One region of the Metabacillus sp. B2-18 genome, then DNA from elsewhere that is predicted to be linked to it. Evidence: a T-box and tRNA genes for the amino acid it is inferred to sense, from the RefSeq annotation. Region 1 holds a T-box; the other regions hold tRNA genes.

Region 1 (2,179 bases):
GAGAAAATGGAATTGTTATAAAAGGAGTATGAAAGTGGATCGAATAGAATCAGTCAAAAATCCAAGAGTAAAGCAATGGAAAAAATTACATACAAAAAAAGAACGTGAGGCAACCGGTACATTTCTGATTGAAGGGCTACATCTAGTTGAAGAGGCTTTAAAAACCAAAGAAATGATTAGGTTATTAATTGTTTCGGAAGATATGTCGCTTCCACCTCATTTAAATGTCGATAATTTAAACATAACACTTGTTACAAAGGATGTTATGAAAGCAATAAGTGATACAGAAGCACCACAAGGACTAGCTGCTATATGTGAATTCCAACGAGAGCACTCTCCACAATCATGGAATAAAATTTTATTAATAGACAGTGTTCAAGATCCAGGAAACTTAGGTACAATCATACGTACTGCTGACGCGGCAGGAGTTGATGGGATAATATTAGGTGAAGGAACTGTTGATCATTATAATTCAAAGGTTATCCGTTCAAGTCAAGGTTCACTCTTTCATCTTCCAATTGCAAAAGGTAATTTAGAAGAATGGATCGATGTTTACACGGAAAAGGAAATTCCTACTTATGGTACTTCGTTGCAAAATGGGCAAAGTTATAAAGAAGTTGCTCCGGCAGAGAAATTCTGTCTGATAGTTGGTAATGAAGGTAGTGGAGTAAACGATAAATTATTACAAAAAACATCTAAAAATCTGTATATACCTATATATGGAGGGGCAGAATCGTTGAACGTGGCCATTGCAACAGGAATATTACTTTATCATTTACGTGGCTAGGCAGGTTGCGGTAACAAAAGAGTTTGATTATAATAAGATAGAAATTACATAAGCTTAAAAAACGATGACAGAGACTAGTACTTTACAGTTCGTCTACCCAGGGAGAAAATGCCTCGACTGAAAGCATTTTTTAGATTGAAGTAAATGAATTCATCTCTCGAGTTGACACTAGGACCGTTCAAGGGTTTTGGTAGGTAGTGAAGGTTTTGTTTTTAACTGACCCCCACATCCGACCTCTAAAACGTAAAGGTGTTCCGGTTTTTACCGTTATGGAAATGAAGTGAGTTGTACTTAGATATAGGAGTATGACTAACAAGGGTGGTAACGCGAATTCAACTCGTCCCTTTTATGGGGCGAGTTTTTTATTTTGCAAAAAAAGCTGCTAATACGCTTTTTAAATAAAGGAGGAAACAACATGCAGGAGCAATTAAAACAGCTTCAACAAGAAGCGCTTGAAAAAGTAGAACAAGCGCAGGATTTAAAAGCTTTAAATGACATTCGTGTCGCTTATTTAGGGAAAAAAGGTCCAATTACAGAAGTGTTACGTGGAATGGGTAAGCTTTCAGCTGAAGAACGTCCAGTAATGGGGGCGTTAGCAAATGAAGTAAGAGAAGCAATTGCTACGTCTATTTCTAGTAAGCAGGAGCATTTAGAACAGCTTGCTGTTGAGCAAAAGCTAGCAACAGAGACGATTGATGTGACGTTACCAGGTCGTCCTGTAAGAGTCGGAAATCATCACCCAATCACTGCTGTTATTGAAGAGATTGAAGATCTTTTCCTTGGAATGGGCTATCAAATTGCCGAGGGTCCAGAGGTTGAAACTGATTATTATAACTTTGAAGCTCTAAACCTGCCAAAAGGTCATCCAGCTCGTGATATGCAGGATTCTTTCTATATAACAGAAGAACTTCTTTTACGTACACATACCTCACCGGTTCAAGCAAGAACAATGCAAAAGCATGAGGGCAAGGGACCAGTTAAAATTATTTGTCCAGGTAAAGTGTTTCGACGTGATAACGATGATGCTACACACTCTCATCAATTTACACAAATTGAAGGACTTGTTATTGATGAAAACATTAGTATGAGTGATTTAAAAGGTACACTTGAAGTGTTTGCGAAGAAAATGTTTGGTGAAGAGCGTGAAATACGTCTGCGCCCTAGCTTTTTCCCATTTACAGAGCCATCTGTTGAAGTAGATGTATCTTGTTTCTTATGTGGAGGAAAAGGCTGTAACGTTTGTAAGAAAACAGGATGGATTGAAATGCTAGGAGCTGGAATGGTACATCCGAATGTATTAAAGATGGCTGGCTTTGATCCTGAAAAATATACTGGCTTTGCATTCGGGATCGGTGGAGAACGTATCGCCATGTTAAAGTACGGTATCGATGA
Region 2 (2,179 bases), 2.0 Mb from region 1:
CCCTCAAGATGAGATTTCCCATCACATTAGTGAGTAAGATCCCTGAAAGATGATCAGGTTGATAGGTCAGAGGTGGAAGCGCGGTGACGTGTGGAGCTGACTGATACTAATCGATCGAGGACTTAACCTAAATAGAAAAACGGAAGAAGCTCGTTCAAATCCATAGGGAATTGGAGCGATCGAGATGAAGTCGTTCTTTGACTTCTTCGAGAGAGTGAAATTACCGTAGGATTTAGCTTCTGGAGCTGGACATGTAAGAACGTTAAACTCAGTAGTGAATTGAATTGTGAATCGTTATCTAGTTTTGAAGGAATATGAAAGTGAAAAAAACACTTGAAATCTTCTTCTAATTTAGTATAATAGTTTTTGTCACATTGTCTGGTAATGATGGCGAAGAGGTCACACCCGTTCCCATGCCGAACACGGAAGTTAAGCTCTTCAGCGCCGATGGTAGTTGGGGGTTTCCCCCTGTGAGAGTAGGACGTTGCCAGGCTTTGGATTATTCCGCAGTAGCTCAGTGGTAGAGCTATCGGCTGTTAACCGATCGGTCGTAGGTTCGAGTCCTACCTGCGGAGCCATTTTGGAGAGCTGTCCGAGTGGCCGAAGGAGCACGATTGGAAATCGTGTAGGCGGTGTAAGCTGTCTCAAGGGTTCAAATCCCTTGCTCTCCGCCACTATTTTAAATATAATATGGCCCATTGGTCAAGCGGTTAAGACACCGCCCTTTCACGGCGGTAACACGGGTTCGAATCCCGTATGGGTCACCATAGTTTTTTCGCTCTAGCGAAAATAACTAACCTTAATGAAATTCATAAATTATGTATTATTTTGGAGGATTAGCTCAGCTGGGAGAGCACCTGCCTTACAAGCAGGGGGTCGGCGGTTCGATCCCGTCATCCTCCACCATATTTATTATCGCGGGGTGGAGCAGTCTGGTAGCTCGTCGGGCTCATAACCCGAAGGTCGCAGGTTCAAATCCTGTCCCCGCAACCAAAATGGTCCGGTAGTTCAGTTGGTTAGAATGCCTGCCTGTCACGCAGGAGGTCGCGGGTTCGAGTCCCGTCCGGACCGCCATTATTTTATTAGTTAGATTAATATTTGCTCTATCTCTAAGTATAGAGTAAAAGGGTTTCGATAAGCGAGAAGGTCGAGGAAGCAAGTGAACGAGCACTGGAGCGTATGACTATACGTGAGGATGTGAGTGAGAGAGCTGACGAAGAGATTCGAAGCTTAGCGGAAGCCGTAAACTATATTGGCTCGGTAGCTCAGTTGGTAGAGCAATGGACTGAAAATCCATGTGTCGGCGGTTCGATTCCGTCCCGAGCCACCTTTTATTTATTTTAAATTAAATTTAACGCCGGTGTAGCTCAATTGGTAGAGCACGATCGAATATGCTTCGAAGCTTTTGCTTCAGCACACAAATCGAGCTGCTACTTGAATAATCTCTCTGAGATTTGGGTGACTGGTAAGTAAGATTGAACTTAATATACATCTATAATGACGCCGGTGTAGCTCAATTGGTAGAGCAACTGACTTGTAATCAGTAGGTTGGGGGTTCAAGTCCTCTCGCCGGCACTCTCATATATGGAGGGGTAGCGAAGTGGCTAAACGCGGCGGACTGTAAATCCGCTCCTTAGGGTTCGGCAGTTCGAATCTGCCCCCCTCCACCATTTATAGGGGCATAGTTTAACGGTAGAATAGAGGTCTCCAAAACCTTTGGTGTGGGTTCGATTCCTACTGCCCCTGCCAATTATAAAAACTTGATGGCGATTGTGGCGAAGTGGTTAACGCATCGGATTGTGGTTCCGACATTCGTGGGTTCGATTCCCATCAGTCGCCCCATTTATATATATCAGACATGATTGCTTAGTAATTATAAATGCAGAAAAGCACATGGATGTCGACGATATTTCGCGATTATGATTTATGTAGCATATTCAAGGAAGCCTATTCTTGAAGCTAATTCAGTGGGCTATAGCCAAGCGGTAAGGCATCGCACTTTGACTGCGACATGCGTTGGTTCGAATCCAGCTAGCCCAGCCACTTTTTATTAACACTTTTTAGTTCTATTGCATAGGCTAAACCATATAGATAAAGTAAGATGCGGAAGTAGTTCAGTGGTAGAACACCACCTTGCCAAGGTGGGGGTCGCGGGTTCGAATCCCGTCTTCCGCTTTAG
Region 3 (2,179 bases), 2.0 Mb from region 1:
GCCTAAATGGACTCGAACCATCGACCTCACGCTTATCAGGCGTGCGCTCTAACCAGCTGAGCTATAGGCCCATAATGGAGCGGGTGAAGGGAATCGAACCCTCATCATCAGCTTGGAAGGCTGAGGTTTTACCACTAAACTACACCCGCAAATAAAAAGTGTCCTGGAGGCACCACCCGGATTTGAACCGGGGATAGAGGTTTTGCAGACCTCGGCCTTACCACTTGGCTATGATGCCTTAAAATAAATGGCTGGGCTAGCTGGATTCGAACCAACGCATGTCGCAGTCAAAGTGCGATGCCTTACCGCTTGGCTATAGCCCACTGAAGTTGCTTCATGTGCAGCTTCTTCGAATCTGCTACATGAATCCTCATCGCAAGAGGATATTCTGGGGTATTTCTGCAGGAAATATCACGGAATATCGTCGACTACTAGGTATACTTTCAACCTTAATCGGTGTCGATCACTTCATATTCCAAACTTTCTACACAAAAATAAAAGTCTCGTGCTCTACACCAGCAAGAGGATATTCTAAAGGGAATATCGTCGACAACTAAGTGCTTTTAAGCATCTAAAATTACTAAGTAACAAGATACTAAGCAACGATGTCTGAATATACAATTGGGGCGGCTGATGGGAATCGAACCCACGAATGTCGGAACCACAATCCGATGCGTTAACCACTTCGCCACAACCGCCACTAAAAGGGAAATGGTGGAGGGGGGCAGATTCGAACTGCCGAACCCTAAGGAGCGGATTTACAGTCCGCCGCGTTTAGCCACTTCGCTACCCCTCCAAAATATTCAATTACAAGTGGTGGCTCGGGACGGAATCGAACCGCCGACACATGGATTTTCAGTCCATTGCTCTACCAACTGAGCTACCGAGCCATATAATTAGTTAGTATTAACAAATAAGATACAGGATTGCTCTTTACGTATTTTTTATTTGTTCCTATAAATTGTTAGTATTTTAAGGTTTTTAATTAGTGAATCGTCCTCATCTCAGAGGGATTATTCAAGAAGCAACTCGATGAGTACGCTGAAGTTTATTCAGAGAAGCATATTCGAACGTGCTCTACCAACTGAGCTACCGAGCCAAATTAGTTTTACGGCTTCCACTAAGCTTCAAATCTCTGCGTCAGCTCGTTCACTTGCTTCCTCGACCTTCTCGCTTATCGAAACCCTTTTACTCTTTACTTAGAGCTTGAGTTAACATTTATATAACTAATAAAAAATGGCGGTCCGGACGGGACTCGAACCCGCGACCTCCTGCGTGACAGGCAGGCATTCTAACCAACTGAACTACCGGACCAAAGTTTTTTCACGTAGTGAAAATAATCAACCTTAATATAATATTTCTACTATATTTGGTTGCGGGGACAGGATTTGAACCTGCGACCTTCGGGTTATGAGCCCGACGAGCTACCAGACTGCTCCACCCCGCGATGATAAATATATAGATTGTGTTACCCATGAACTTTGTTTATTATCTTGTACGGACCGTCCCGATTTCAGAAAGAATATTCAAGATGTTGCTCAATCGGTACGCTGATGTAATTCAATGAAGCTTATTCACGTGCTCCACCCCGCGATGATAAATATAAAAAAAGTTTTAGAAATATGGAGGAGGAAAGGGGATTCGAACCCCTGCGGGCTTTGACACCCCTGTCGGTTTTCAAGACCGATCCCTTCAGCCGGACTTGGGTATTCCTCCGTAATAAATGGACCCTGTAGGACTCGAACCTACGACCGGACGGTTATGAGCCGTCTGCTCTAACCAGCTGAGCTAAGGGTCCAATAAATGATTTTACTCATTTATTTTAATCATTATTCTTTAATAGCGGCGGAGGGAATCGAACCCACGACCTCACGGGTATGAACCGTACGCTCTAGCCAGCTGAGCTACACCGCCCTAATTACAAAACGCTCACTGTTTAAAAACCATGCTCGTCATGTCTCTTGTCAGACACATTCCTCGCAAGCCTACAATGAAGCTAATTCAGGATGTTTACGGCTCGCTCTAGCCAGCTGAGCTACACCGCCAAAAACTAAAATATAAAATTACAAGTGGAGCCTAGCGGGATCGAACCGCTGACCTCCTGCGTGCAAAGCAGGCGCTCTCCCAGCTGAGCTAAGGCCCCATAATCATAATAAATGAATGGTCGGGAAGACAGGAT
Region 4 (2,179 bases), 210 kb from region 1:
GACATAAACCAACAAGAGTACAACAATGTTTTTGTATTATTATTCTTTTAAAATGTAGACAATTTAAAGCAGTTTGTTAGAATAACTAACAATAATATAAGAAAACACTAGTGATTTAGGAAAAAATTTATGAGTTGAAAATAATATATTTTTAATGAAGGAAACCGTTTTACATACTTAATGGGAGACTAATTACTCATAGAGGATGTTATATAACCAAAATATTTTTTTCGACTTTTTGTAGAATTTTGTTGAAAGAAATTTCCGCAGGATTTGAAGGTATTTTAAAAAAGCAAAAGGCTAAAGAGAAGAACTATGCGTATGTTTTTCCTAGGGAGTGTTAATAGATGAAGGAATAAATATTATATTTTATATAATATTTATTAGGGGAATAATTGTTTTTCAACAAAGCATGTTTTGTAAAGATAAGCACATTCAATAATAGGGAAATAGCAAATCTTTATAATTTATAAGGATTTACTTAAAAGAAATGCTACTTTTTATTTGACTTCTATATTTATAGAAAATAAAAAAGCACTGCATGAATGCAGTGCTTTTAATGACCCGTACGGGATTCGAACCCGTGTTACCGCCGTGAAAGGGCGGTGTCTTAACCGCTTGACCAACGGGCCTAAACAATATAAAAACTGGCGGAGAAGGAGGGATTTGAACCCTCGCGCCGCTTACACGACCTACACCCTTAGCAGGGGCGCCTCTTCAGCCACTTGAGTACTTCCCCAATTTGGCTCCGCAGGTAGGACTCGAACCTACGACCGATCGGTTAACAGCCGATAGCTCTACCACTGAGCTACTGCGGATCAATAACATTTTATGGTGGGCCTAAATGGACTCGAACCATCGACCTCACGCTTATCAGGCGTGCGCTCTAACCAGCTGAGCTATAGGCCCATTTTTTGGAGCGGGTGAAGGGAATCGAACCCTCATCATCAGCTTGGAAGGCTGAGGTTTTACCACTAAACTACACCCGCAATAATGGGGCGACTGATGGGAATCGAACCCACGAATGTCGGAACCACAATCCGATGCGTTAACCACTTCGCCACAATCGCCATATTTCATTTTATAAGTGGTGGCTCGGGACGGAATCGAACCGCCGACACATGGATTTTCAGTCCATTGCTCTACCAACTGAGCTACCGAGCCATATAATTAGTAAGTATTAACAAATAAGATACAGGTTTGCTCTTTACGTATTATTTATTTGTTCCTATAACTTGTTAGTATTTTAAGGTTTTCAATTAGTGAATCGTCCTCATCTCAGAGGGATTATTCAAGAAGCAGCTCGATGAGTACGCTGAAGTTTATTCAGAGAAGCATATTCGAACGTGCTCTACCAACTGAGCTACCGAGCCAATATAGTTTACGGCTTCCACTAAGCTTCGAATCTCTTCGTCAGCTCTCTCACTCACATCCTCACGTATAGTCATACGCTCCGGTGTTCGTTCACTCGCTTCCTCGACCTTCTCGCTTATTGAAACCCTTTTGCTTTATACTTAAGTTATAAGTTAACTCTCAAAGAAATGGCGGTCCGGACGGGACTCGAACCCGCGACCTCCTGCGTGACAGGCAGGCATTCTAACCAACTGAACTACCGGACCAATTTTTTTCACGTAGTGAAAATAACTAAGCTTAACATAATATTTAATCATAAATATTAAAATTTGGTTGCGGGGACAGGATTTGAACCTGCGACCTTCGGGTTATGAGCCCGACGAGCTACCAGACTGCTCCACCCCGCGATGATAAATATAAAGATTTTATTACACATGAACTTTGTTTATTATCTTGTACGGACCGTCCCGATTTCAGAAAGATTATTCAAGATGTTGCTCAATCGGTACGCTGATGTAACTCAATGAAGCCTATTCACGTGCTCCACCCAGCGATGATAAAATATAAAAATAAATATGGAGGAGGAAAGGGGATTCGAACCCCTGCGGGCTTTGACACCCCTGTCGGTTTTCAAGACCGATCCCTTCAGCCGGACTTGGGTATTCCTCCTCAATTCAAATGGTGGACCTTGTAGGACTCGAACCTACGACCGGACGGTTATGAGCCGTCTGCTCTAACCAGCTGAGCTAAAGGTCCAATCAAATGCTTTGCAACTAAAACTTAATATGGTAGCGGCGGAGGGAATCGAACCCACGACCTCACGGGT

Evidence for each region. The T-box of region 1 lies ahead of pheS (phenylalanine--tRNA ligase subunit alpha). A T-box ahead of a tRNA ligase gene usually reads a tRNA of that ligase, here a tRNA-Phe.
Region 2: it has a tRNA-Phe gene. The T-box ahead of pheS (phenylalanine--tRNA ligase subunit alpha) is inferred to sense a tRNA for this amino acid. The anticodon was not compared.
Region 3: it has a tRNA-Phe gene. The T-box ahead of pheS (phenylalanine--tRNA ligase subunit alpha) is inferred to sense a tRNA for this amino acid. The anticodon was not compared.
Region 4: it has a tRNA-Phe gene. The T-box ahead of pheS (phenylalanine--tRNA ligase subunit alpha) is inferred to sense a tRNA for this amino acid. The anticodon was not compared.

Annotation. Positions count from the first base shown of each region.
Region 1 covers NZ_CP088245.1:3,674,680-3,676,858, reverse strand. The annotation lists gene LPC09_RS18670 (TrmH family RNA methyltransferase) at 35-787, shown strand; T-box leader at 843-1,135, shown strand; gene pheS (phenylalanine--tRNA ligase subunit alpha) at 1,203-2,179, shown strand, end outside.
Region 2 covers NZ_CP088245.1:585,711-587,889, forward strand. The annotation lists rRNA gene LPC09_RS03020 (23S ribosomal RNA) at 1-130, shown strand, start outside; rRNA gene rrf (5S ribosomal RNA) at 378-493, shown strand; tRNA gene LPC09_RS03030 (tRNA-Asn) at 504-578, shown strand; tRNA gene LPC09_RS03035 (tRNA-Ser) at 583-674, shown strand; tRNA gene LPC09_RS03040 (tRNA-Glu) at 693-767, shown strand; tRNA gene LPC09_RS03045 (tRNA-Val) at 831-906, shown strand; tRNA gene LPC09_RS03050 (tRNA-Met) at 917-993, shown strand; tRNA gene LPC09_RS03055 (tRNA-Asp) at 998-1,074, shown strand; tRNA gene LPC09_RS03060 (tRNA-Phe) at 1,255-1,327, shown strand; tRNA gene LPC09_RS03065 (tRNA-Thr) at 1,503-1,575, shown strand; tRNA gene LPC09_RS03070 (tRNA-Tyr) at 1,587-1,670, shown strand; tRNA gene LPC09_RS03075 (tRNA-Trp) at 1,676-1,749, shown strand; tRNA gene LPC09_RS03080 (tRNA-His) at 1,767-1,842, shown strand; tRNA gene LPC09_RS03085 (tRNA-Gln) at 1,969-2,043, shown strand; tRNA gene LPC09_RS03090 (tRNA-Gly) at 2,104-2,175, shown strand.
Region 3 covers NZ_CP088245.1:537,521-539,699, reverse strand. The annotation lists tRNA gene LPC09_RS02770 (tRNA-Ile) at 1-71, opposite strand, end outside; tRNA gene LPC09_RS02765 (tRNA-Gly) at 76-149, opposite strand; tRNA gene LPC09_RS02760 (tRNA-Cys) at 165-238, opposite strand; tRNA gene LPC09_RS02755 (tRNA-Gln) at 249-323, opposite strand; tRNA gene LPC09_RS02750 (tRNA-His) at 623-698, opposite strand; tRNA gene LPC09_RS02745 (tRNA-Tyr) at 713-796, opposite strand; tRNA gene LPC09_RS02740 (tRNA-Phe) at 815-890, opposite strand; tRNA gene LPC09_RS02735 (tRNA-Asp) at 1,238-1,314, opposite strand; tRNA gene LPC09_RS02730 (tRNA-Met) at 1,371-1,447, opposite strand; tRNA gene LPC09_RS02725 (tRNA-Ser) at 1,624-1,716, opposite strand; tRNA gene LPC09_RS02720 (tRNA-Ile) at 1,725-1,798, opposite strand; tRNA gene LPC09_RS02715 (tRNA-Met) at 1,841-1,914, opposite strand; tRNA gene LPC09_RS02710 (tRNA-Ala) at 2,071-2,143, opposite strand; tRNA gene LPC09_RS02705 (tRNA-Pro) at 2,162-2,179, opposite strand, start outside.
Region 4 covers NZ_CP088245.1:3,880,286-3,882,464, forward strand. The annotation lists tRNA gene LPC09_RS19650 (tRNA-Glu) at 561-632, opposite strand; tRNA gene LPC09_RS19655 (tRNA-Ser) at 649-739, opposite strand; tRNA gene LPC09_RS19660 (tRNA-Asn) at 744-818, opposite strand; tRNA gene LPC09_RS19665 (tRNA-Ile) at 833-909, opposite strand; tRNA gene LPC09_RS19670 (tRNA-Gly) at 916-989, opposite strand; tRNA gene LPC09_RS19675 (tRNA-His) at 995-1,070, opposite strand; tRNA gene LPC09_RS19680 (tRNA-Phe) at 1,089-1,164, opposite strand; gene LPC09_RS27415 (hypothetical protein) at 1,323-1,448, opposite strand; tRNA gene LPC09_RS19685 (tRNA-Asp) at 1,543-1,619, opposite strand; tRNA gene LPC09_RS19690 (tRNA-Met) at 1,684-1,760, opposite strand; tRNA gene LPC09_RS19695 (tRNA-Ser) at 1,930-2,022, opposite strand; tRNA gene LPC09_RS19700 (tRNA-Ile) at 2,033-2,109, opposite strand; tRNA gene LPC09_RS19705 (tRNA-Met) at 2,140-2,179, opposite strand, start outside.